DNA from 2 places in the Achromobacter sp. EB05 genome. Region 2 is predicted to be linked to the other one. Evidence: predicted binding sites of a transcription regulator. Region 2 holds the regulator's gene; the other holds the start of a gene.
The links. Region 2 encodes NrdR, which represses ribonucleotide reductase genes. Its sites were predicted from a motif close to CACNANATNTNGTG; they were not measured.
Positions count from the first base shown of each region.

Region 1: AAID08_RS15110 (ribonucleoside triphosphate reductase) is a predicted target of NrdR. The motif match lies at 2,250-2,263, and genes of this name have one in related genera.

Region 1 is NZ_CP155917.1:3,299,264-3,304,286, forward strand. Features, by position in the region: gene AAID08_RS15095 (Bug family tripartite tricarboxylate transporter substrate binding protein) at 1-3, shown strand, start outside; gene AAID08_RS15100 (PepSY domain-containing protein) at 170-1,783, shown strand; gene AAID08_RS15105 (DUF3325 domain-containing protein) at 1,780-2,130, shown strand; gene AAID08_RS15110 (ribonucleoside triphosphate reductase) at 2,270-4,270, shown strand; gene nrdD (anaerobic ribonucleoside-triphosphate reductase) at 4,335-4,517, shown strand; gene AAID08_RS15120 (anaerobic ribonucleoside-triphosphate reductase activating protein) at 4,483-5,023, shown strand, end outside.
Region 2 is NZ_CP155917.1:704,486-709,508, reverse strand. Features, by position in the region: gene AAID08_RS03265 (hypothetical protein) at 1-241, shown strand, start outside; gene ribD (bifunctional diaminohydroxyphosphoribosylaminopyrimidine deaminase/5-amino-6-(5-phosphoribosylamino)uracil reductase RibD) at 260-1,375, opposite strand; gene AAID08_RS03255 (cysteine hydrolase family protein) at 1,616-2,185, shown strand; gene AAID08_RS03250 (GlxA family transcriptional regulator) at 2,198-3,157, shown strand; gene nrdR (transcriptional regulator NrdR) at 3,300-3,779, opposite strand; gene glyA (serine hydroxymethyltransferase) at 3,986-5,023, opposite strand, start outside.

The sequences.
Region 1 (5,023 bases), 2.6 Mb from region 2:
TGAGGCCGGCGGGCGCCCCGCGTTGCGCCGCGGGGCCAGCGCGTAGGGATTTCGTCCTACTCTGGCCCCATTTCGACTAGAATCAGAACCATTCTCAATAAAGGACGCCGGTCCGCGGCCGCGTCGAAAAATAACGAGGCGCGTTCTGAAATCCACTTTCCGTCTTTCCATGGCCTGGCTCCACACCTGGGTCGGCCTGTGGTTTTCCTGGCTGCTGTTCGCCGCCTTCCTGACCGGCACCCTGGCGGTATTCGCCGAACCCATCACTCATTGGATGACGCCCGAGCATCACGCGGCCGAGGCCGAGGCGGCGGCGCGCGAGCCCGTCAAGGTGGATCGCGCGCGCCGGCTCGACCTGGCGGTGCGGTACATGGCGCGGCATCACCCCGGCGCCGGCATGTGGGAGATCTGGCCGGTGGACCGCTTTCACGACAACGGCCTGGTGGCGTACTGGTTGGACCAGAACGGCGAATACGCCGACGCCGAACTCGATCCCGAGACCGGCCAGGAACTGCCAGAGCAAGCGCACCACGCGGCCGGCCGCGCCACGCTCGGCGGCAGTCACTTCGTCGACTTCCACTACAACCTGCATGCCCAGCCGCTGGGCGTCTGGATCGTGGCCTTCGCGGCCATGGCGATGCTGGTGGCGATGATCTCGGGCGTGGTGACGCACAAGCGCATCTTCAAGGACTTCTTCACCTTCCGCGCGAAAAAAGGCCAGCGCTCGTGGCTGGACGCGCACAACGCCACGGCGGTGCTGACGCTGCCGTTCCAGTTCATGATCGCCTACACCGGCATCGTGATCTCGGCCCTGACGCTGATGCCCGCGCCGATCACGGCGGCCTATGGCGGCGGCGCCGAGGCCGCGCGCCAGTACCTGGCCGAACTCTCCCGCGAAGACCGGCCGACGCCGACCGGCGCCGCGCTGGCGGTGCCGCCGCTGGAACCGCTGGTGGCCCGCGCCGAACAACTGATCGGGCAGACCGCCCGCGCCGTCGTCATCAACAACCCCGAAGACGGCTCGATGCGGATCGCGGTCTATGGCTGGAACGAGGCCGCCGACCAGCAGGTCCTCATCAGCACCACCACCGGCATGGCCGAATTCTCCGCCGCCAGCGGCGAACTGCTGCGCGTGCGCGCGCCCGGCGGCGTCGAAGGCGGCGCCGCGCCGCTCACGCGCCAGGTGATGGCCGACCTGCACATGGTCAAGTTCGGCGGCCTGGCCATGAAATGGCTGTATTTCCTGTGCGGCCTGGCCGGCGCCGCGATGATGGGCACGGGCGCGGTGCTGTTCATGGTCAAGCGCCGCAACAAGATGGGCAACGAGTTCGGCGCCGCCACCGCGCGCGTCTACCGCCTGATCGAAGGCCTGAACGTGGCCGCGCTGGCCGGCCTGGCGATCGCCTGCGTCGCCTACCTGTGGGCCAACCGCCTGCTGCCGGTGGCGCTGCCGCAGCGCGCCGGCTGGGAGCTGCGCGCTTTCTTCATCGTCTGGGCGCTGACGCTGGCCCACGCCTGGCTGTGCGCGCCGCGGCGCGCGTGGATCGGACAATTGGCCACGCTGTCGGCGCTGTGCCTGCTGCTGCCGCTGCTGTCGCTGGCGACGATCGGCGACCATCCGCTGGCGCAGATCGCGCGTGGCGACTGGGAAAGCGCCGGCGTCGAACTGACGGCCGTGGCCACCGGCCTGGCGGCCGGCTGGGCCGCGCTACGATTGCGCAAGAAACCGTTGTCGGCGCCGCCGCCGCGCAACGCCCGCCCGCCCCAGGAAGCCACGGCATGAATCTGAACGACGCATACGGCATCGCCATGGCGCTGCTGCTGACCTATTCCGGCATGGCCTGCCTGAGCCTGGCGATGCCGCGCCACTATGACCAGGTCTGGGGCCGCGATCCGTCCGCCGGCCATTCGCGCGTGCTGCGCGGCGCCGGCATCCTGCTGTTGCTGCTGGCGCTGCTGCCCTGCGTCGGCCTGTGGGGCAACACCGTAGGCGTGGTGGCCTGGCTCGGCTGGCTGTCGGCCGGCGCCCTGCTGTGGGTCGGCATGCTGTCGTGGTCGCCGCGCCCGGCGATGCGCACCGCGGCGCTGGCGGTGGTCATCTCGATCGCGGGGGTCGGCTTCGGCTTCTAGGGCCGCATTGCGCCCGCCCCGGCCCGGCCGGGGCCGTTTGACCGGCATCAAGCCGGCCTGACAAACGCCTCGGCGACCCGGTCTTTGACACCATAGGTGGTGGTAGAGTTTTTCCACCCCACAACATATGGTGTCAGTGATGCAACTCCAACACATCCTCAAGCGCGACGGCCGGGTCGTCGCATTCGACCGCGCCAAGATCGCGGCGGCCATCGCCGCCGCCGGCCGCGGCACCGGAGAACTGGACGCCGACGTGGCCCAGGCGCTGACCGGCGCGGTGATCGAGGCGCTGGCCGCCGAGGGCAACGTCTGCCCCGGCGTGGAGACCATCCAGAACCAGGTCGAGGAAACGCTGGTCAAGGCCGGCTACTGGCGCACCGCCCGCGCCTACATCGTCTACCGCGAACAGCACGCCCGCCTGCGCGCGCTGCGCCACACCCTGGTGGACGTGGAAAGCGCCATGGAGGAATACCTGGAACAGCGCGACTGGCGCGTCAACGCCAACGCCAACCAGGGCTACAGCCTGGGCGGGCTGATCCTGAACGTGGCCGGCAAGGTCACCGCCAACTACTGGCTGTCCAACGTCTTCACGCCCGAGGCCGGCCAGGCCCACCGCGACGGCGACATCCACATCCACGACCTGGACATGCTCAGCGGCTATTGCGCCGGCTGGTCGCTGCGCCAGTTGCTGACCGAGGGCTTCAACGGCATCCCCGGCAAGATCGAGGCCACGCCGCCGCGCCACATGTCGGCGGCCATCGGCCAGATCGTCAACTTCCTGGGCACGCTGCAGAACGAATGGGCCGGCGCGCAGGCCTTCAGCTCGTTCGACACCTACATGGCGCCCTTCATCCGGCGCGACGCGATGACCTACGCCGAGGTCAAGCAAAGCATGCAGGAGCTGATCTACAACCTGAACGTGCCGAGCCGCTGGGGCACGCAGACGCCGTTCACCAACCTGACCTTCGACTGGACCTGCCCGGCCGACCTGCGCGAACAGATCCCCTACGTCGGCGGCGAGGAAATGCCGTTCGCCTATGGCGACCTGCAGGCCGAGATGGACATGATCAATCGCGCCTACATCGAGGTGATGATGGCCGGCGACGCCAAGGGGCGCGTGTTCACCTTCCCGATTCCCACCTACAACATCACGCCCGATTTCGACTGGGACCACCCCAACACCGAGCGCCTGTTCGAGATGACCGCGCGCTACGGCCTGCCGTACTTCCAGAACTTCCTCAATTCCGATCTGGAGCCGCACATGGTGCGCTCCATGTGCTGCCGCCTGCAACTGGACCTGCGCGAGCTGCTCAAGCGCGGCAACGGCCTGTTCGGCTCGGCCGAGCAGACCGGCTCGGTGGGCGTGGTGACGATCAATTGCGCCCGCCTGGGCCATACCTGCCGCGGCGACGAGGCGGCGCTGATGGCGCGCCTGGACCACCTGCTGGGCCTCGGGCGCGACGTGCTGGAGACCAAGCGCAAGGTGGTGCAGCGCTATATCGACCAGGGCCTGTATCCGTACACCCGGCGCTACCTCGGCACGCTGCGCAACCACTTCAGCACGCTTGGCGTGAACGGCATCAACGAGATGATCCGCAACTTCAGCGACGACGCCGACGACGTCACCACGCCGGCCGGCCACGCGCTGGCGGTGCGGCTGCTGGACCGGGTGCGGGCGCGCATGACCGAGTTCCAGGAAGAGACCGGCCACCTCTACAACCTGGAGGCCACGCCGGCCGAAGGCACCACCTACCGCTTCGCCCGCGAGGATCGCAAGCGCTATCCCGGCATCCTGCAGGCCGGCACCGAGGCCCAGCCCTACTACACCAACTCCAGCCAGTTGCCGGTGGGCCACACCGACGATCCGTTCGAGGCGCTGGCGCTGCAGGAAGCGCTGCAGGGCAAGTACACCGGCGGCACCGTGCTGCACCTGTACATGAACGAGGCCGTGTCGTCGGCCAGCGCCTGCAAGGAACTGGTGCGGCGCGCGTTGTCGAATTTCCGGCTGCCGTACATCACCGTCACGCCGACGTTCTCGATCTGCCCGAACCACGGCTATCTGGCCGGGCACCACGAGTTCTGCCCCAAGTGCGACGCCGAATTGCTGGCCAGGCAGGCGTCTTGCTGCGCGCCGGCCTGACCGCGCCGTCCATCGCTTTTTACCCCCGGGCGATCCGCGCCCGGCCCTTTCCCCAGGAGCCATCATGCAAACCGTGATCACCCCGCAAGCCATCGCCCCGCAGGCCGCGCATCTGGACGACAGCCAGCGCGTGCGCTGCGAAGTCTGGACCCGCGTCATGGGCTATCACCGCCCCGTGTCTTCCTTCAACACCGGCAAACAAGGCGAATTCAATGAACGCCGCTTCTTCGTCGAACAACGTGCCTGAAGCGGCCGGCGGCCGCAAGGCCGCCCCCGCCCGCCACCCGCCGCGCCTGGCCCACGCCGCGCCGCCCCGGCCGGCGGCCCAGCCGCTGCCGCGCCATTCGCCGGCGGTGGGCGGCCTGACGCCCTTCTCCACCGTGGACTGGCCGGGCACGCTTGCCGCCGTCGTCTTCATCGCCGGCTGTCCCTGGCGCTGCCACTACTGCCACAACCCCGAATTGCAGACACGCAACGCGCGCTACGACTGGCGCGATGTGCGCGCCTTCCTGGACAACCGCCAGGGCCTGCTCGACGCGGTGGTGTTCTCGGGCGGCGAACCGCTCAGCGAGCCGCGCCTGCCGTCGATGATCCGCGAGGCGCGGCGCATGGGATACCGCATCGGCCTGCACACCGCCGGCATCTATCCGCTGCGCCTGGCCGACGTGCTGCGCCACCTGGACTGGGTCGGCCTGGACATCAAGGCCGACGCGCAGGGCTATGACGACATCACGGGCCGGCGTGACTCGCACC
Region 2 (5,023 bases):
GGGCGCCCAGGTGCCCTTCAGCGCCACCTTCGGCCGCGAATGTCCGGAGCCGGACTTCCAGTCGGCCGCGCGCTTTCACTACATCCAGGCGTGGAAGGCCTGGGAGCGCGCGCGCCAGCAGCATCCGGGCATCCTGCTCGCTGGCGGCCTGCTGGCGCTGGCGGCGCTCGGCGCCGGGCTGTGGGCCTGGCGCAATGGCACGCCGACGGGCGGCGGCAAGCGGCGCCAGGACGGCCTTTGAATATCGACGCCCCCGCGGCTACCCGGCGGCGGGCAGTTCGACCCTGCGCAGCAGCCCGCGCCAATGCTCGGGCACCCGCGCCCGCACACGCAGGTCGGCCGCCACCCGCTCGGCTTCGATGAACTCGTAGCGCGGAGCTGCGTCCAGCCGTTCCAGCAAAGGCAGCTTGACCAGGCCCGCGGCGTCGCCCAGCAACATCGGCGCCATATAGATAAGCAGCTCGTCGATGCAGCCGGCCGCGACCAACGCGCCGCTCAGGCCGGCCCCCGCTTCGACGTGGACTTCGTTGAACTGCTGCGCGGCCAACCAGCGCATCATCGCCGGCAGGTCGACCCGGTCGGGCGTCTCGTCGGGCAGCGCCACCACCCGCACGTTGCGGGCCTCCAGCCGCGCCTGCTTGGCGGCGTCGGCGCGGGCCGTGAACACGATGACCTCGCCGCCGTCGAACAGCCGCGCGTCCTCGGGAATCTCGAAACGGCCGTCGACCACCGCCCGGCGCGGCTGGCGCGGCGTCTGGACGCTGCGCACGGTCAGTTGCGGATCATCCTTGAGCACGGTGCCGATGCCGGTCAGCACCACGCAACTACGGGCGCGCCAGTGATGGCCGTCGGCGCGCGCCTCGGGCCCGGTGATCCATTGCGACAGGCCGTTGCGCAACGCGCTGCGGCCGTCCAGCGACGTCGCCATCTTGAGCCAGGTCCAGGGCAACCCGCGACTCATGCGCGAGATGAAACCGGCATTCAGGGCCAGCGCCTCTTCGCGGCAAATGCCGGTGGTGACGGCGATGCCGGCCTCGCGCAGCCGCGCCAGCCCCTTGCCGTTGACCAGCGGATTGGGATCGCCGATCGCCACCACCACGCGCGCCGGCGCGGCCGCCAGCAGCGCGTCGACGCACGGCGGCGTGCGGCCGAAATGGCTGCACGGCTCCAGCGTGACATAGACGGTGGCCCCCGCCACCGATTCGCCGCGCGCCTGGGCATCGCGCAGGGCGCAGACTTCCGCGTGCGGGCCGCCGGGCGGCTGGGTCGCGCCTTCGCCCAGCACCCGGCCGTCACGCACGATGACGCAGCCCACCCGAGGGTTGGGCGCGGTCGAGTACATGACGGTCTGCGCCAGGGCCAGGGCGCGCCGCATCCAGGACAGGTCGTCGGATTCGCTGGGGTTCTTCATCATGCAGCGATTGTATGTCCGCGGCGGATCGCCGGCACGCCACGCCCGCCGTCGCGGGCCGGCGCGCTATGATGATTCAAGCGACCCGAAAGCCATGTCCGTTTTGGGCCGATGCTGGTCTCGGGACGGCCTCGCCCGGGAGCCGGGGCAGGACCACAATACGCCACGTACCTCCCGAAATTCCACGGCACGGAGCCCGCCGCCATGAAACAAGCATTGATCGTCATCGACGTCCAGAATTCCTTCCGCCAGCGTCCGTTTTGGGACGAATCGGAATACCCGGCATTCGTCTCGCAACTGCAGGGCCTGATCGATGCCGCCCGCGCCCGCGACATCCCGGTGCTGCAGGTGTTCCATATCAGCGCCGCCAACGACCCGGCCAACCCGTTCTCGCTGGCTTCCGGCCACGTCAAGACGCTCAAGGAACTGCGCATCGCCCCCGACGCCGTGTTCCACAAGACCGTGCATTCCTCGCTCTACGCCAAGGACGCCGACGGCGCCACGCTGCGGGACTGGCTGCGCAAGCACGCCATCGAAGGCATCATCGTCAGCGGCATCCGCACCGAACAGTGCTGCGAGACCACCACGCGCCACGCCAGCGATGACGGCTTCAAGGTGGTGTTCCCGACCGACGCCACGCTGACCTTCGCGATGCAGAGTCCGTCGGGCAAGCACTACACGCCGGCCGAGATCCGCGACGCAACCGAACTGGTGCTACAGGGCCGCTTCGCCCGCATCGCCCGCGCCGCCGACGTCTTCGCCGACGCGCAATAGGACGGCATGGCCATGATTCCCGTGCACTTCGTCCTGCCCCGGGGAATCGTGCTGCTCGACGTGGCCGGGCCGGCCGAGGCGTTCCGGGTCGCCAACAAGCTGTGCCCGGACGCCTTCGCCCAGCATTTCTGCGGCCCGTCCACCGAAGTCGAAAGCGGCATTCCCGGCCTGCACCTGGCCCGGATCCAGCCGCTGCCCGAGAAACTGCCGCCCGAGGCGCTGGTGATCGTGTCCGGCGTGGTCGGCAAGCACATCCGCCTGGATGAGCCCGAGGCCCGTCTGATCATCGACTGGCTGGCGCAGCGCCATCCGGCCGACGGCTTCACGCTGATGACGGTCTGCGCCGGCGCCCTGTTCGCCGCGGCGGCCGGCCTGACGCGTCAACGCGAATGCACTACCCACCATAGCTGCCTGGCGCAACTGGCCGACCTGGATCCCAGCGCCCGGGTGCACGACAACCGCATCTTCGTGGAGGACGGCAACCTGGTCAGCAGCGCCGGCATCACCGCCGGCATCGACCTGGCGCTGCACATGGTGTCGCGCCATTGCGGCCCGCGCGTGGCCAGCGAAGTGGCGCGCGACATGGTGGTGTACCAGCGCCGCGCCGGCACCGACTCGGCGCTGTCGCCCTGGCTTGAACACCGCAACCACATGCATCCGGGCGTGCACCGCGTGCAGGACGCGGTGGTGCGCAACCCGGCGGCGCCGTGGTCGGCGCAGTCGCTGGCCGAACAGGCCCACACCAGCCCGCGCCACCTGACGCGGCTGTTCCGCGAGCACGCAGGCTGCACGCCCATGGACTACCTGTATCAGATACGCGTGACGCTGGCGCGCGACATGCTGCGCGAAACGCGCTTGAATCTGGAGCTGGTGGCGGAGAAATCGGGCTTCGGCTCGGCCCAGCACCTGCGCCGCGTGTGGCGCCGGTTCCAGCCGCAGACGCCCAGCATGGCGCGGACGGTGGCGCCATAGCGCGCGCCGGGCGGCAGGGCGCCGGTAGCGCCACGGCGGCCGCCTACGGGTCAGGCCGCGTCGGGGTCGGCTGCGTCAGGTCGGCTGCGTCAGGCCGGGCCGCGACAAGCCGGGCTGCGACAGGCCGACCCGCGCGACGGCGTCATTCCTTGCGCAGCTTGCCGGGCAGCACCGGCCCCTGCATCTCGCGGATCGCCTCGACGAACTCGCCGATGTCCTCGAAGCTCTTGTAGACCGAGGCGAAGCGCACGTAGGCTACCTTGTCGAGCTTGCGCAGCTCGTTCATGACCAGCTCGCCGATGTGACCGGAAGCCACTTCGCGCAGGCCGCTGGCCAGCAGTTGTTCCTCGATGCGGGCCACGGCCGCGTCCACGTCCTCGGTGCTGACCGGGCGCTTGCGCAGCGCCAGGCTCAGGCTGGCGCGCAGCTTGGCGGGATCGTAGTCGCTGCGGCTGCCGTTGCGCTTGACCACGGAAGGCAGCGCCAGCTCCACCCGCTCATAAGTGGTGAAGCGCTTGTCACAGGACTGGCAACGGCGCCGGCGGCGGATCGCGTCGCCCTCTTCCGAGACACGGCTGTCGACGACCTGCGTTTCGGAGTTGCCGCAAAATGGACACCGCATGTGTGATCCCTGAAAACACGGAAAGCAATAATTCGCCGATATTGTAACGATGCGACAGTCTGTCCGCGTCGACTATGACAAATTCGTCCCTATTATTTTTGCCACGATGACCGCCGGCGCGCAAGCGCCATTGGCCTGAAAACAAAAGGACGGCCCCTCGCGGAGCCGTCCTTGTCAGCCACGGGCGGAAAAGATCCGCCGTCGCATTACTTCTTGCCGTACACCGGCAGGCGCGAGGTCAGTTCGTTGACCTTGGCGCGCACGGCGGCGATGTTGGCCTCGTCGCGCGGGTTGTCCAGCACGTCGGCGATCAGGTTGGCGGTCAGCTCGGCCTCGGCTTCGGTGAAGCCGCGGGTCGTCATGGCCGGGGTGCCCAGGCGGATGCCGCTGGTCACGAAGGGCTTTTCCGGATCGTTCGGGATGGCATTCTTGTTGACCGTGATGTGGGCCTGGCCCAGCACCGCTTCGGCTTCCTTGCCCGTGATGCCCTTGGAGCGCAGGTCCACCAGCATGACGTGGCTTTCGGTGCGGCCCGAAACGATGCGCAGGCCGCGCTTGACCAGCGTGTCGGCCAGCACCTTGGCGTTCTTGACCACTTGCTGCGCGTAGGTCTTGAATTCGGGTTCCAGCGCTTCCTTGAAGGCCACGGCCTTGCCGGCGATGACGTGCATCAGCGGACCGCCCTGGATGCCGGGGAAGATGGCCGAATTGACGGCCTTTTCGAACTCGGCCTTCATCATGATGACGCCGCCGCGCGGGCCGCGCAGCGACTTGTGCGTGGTCGAGGTGACGAAGTCGGCGTGCGGCACCGGGTTGGGGTAGGCGCCACCGGCCACCAGGCCGGCGTAGTGGGCGATGTCGACCATGAACAGCGCGCCGTTGTCGTGGGCGATGCGGGCCATGCGCTCGAAGTCGATGTGCAGGGCGTAGGCCGAGGCGCCGGCGACGATCAGCTTGGGCTTGTGTTCCTTGGCCAACTGCTCGACCTGGGCGTAGTTCAGGACTTCGTTTTCGTCCAGGCCGTACGAGATGAAGTTGTACAGCTTGCCCGAGGCGTTGACCGACGCGCCGTGCGTCAGGTGGCCGCCTTCGGCCAGGCTCATGCCCAGCACGGTGTCGCCCGGCTTCAGGACGGCCATGTACACGCCCTGGTTGGCCTGCGAACCCGAGTTGGGCTGCACGTTGGCGGCTTCGGCGCCGAAGATCTGCTTCAGGCGGTCGATGGCCAACTGCTCGACCACGTC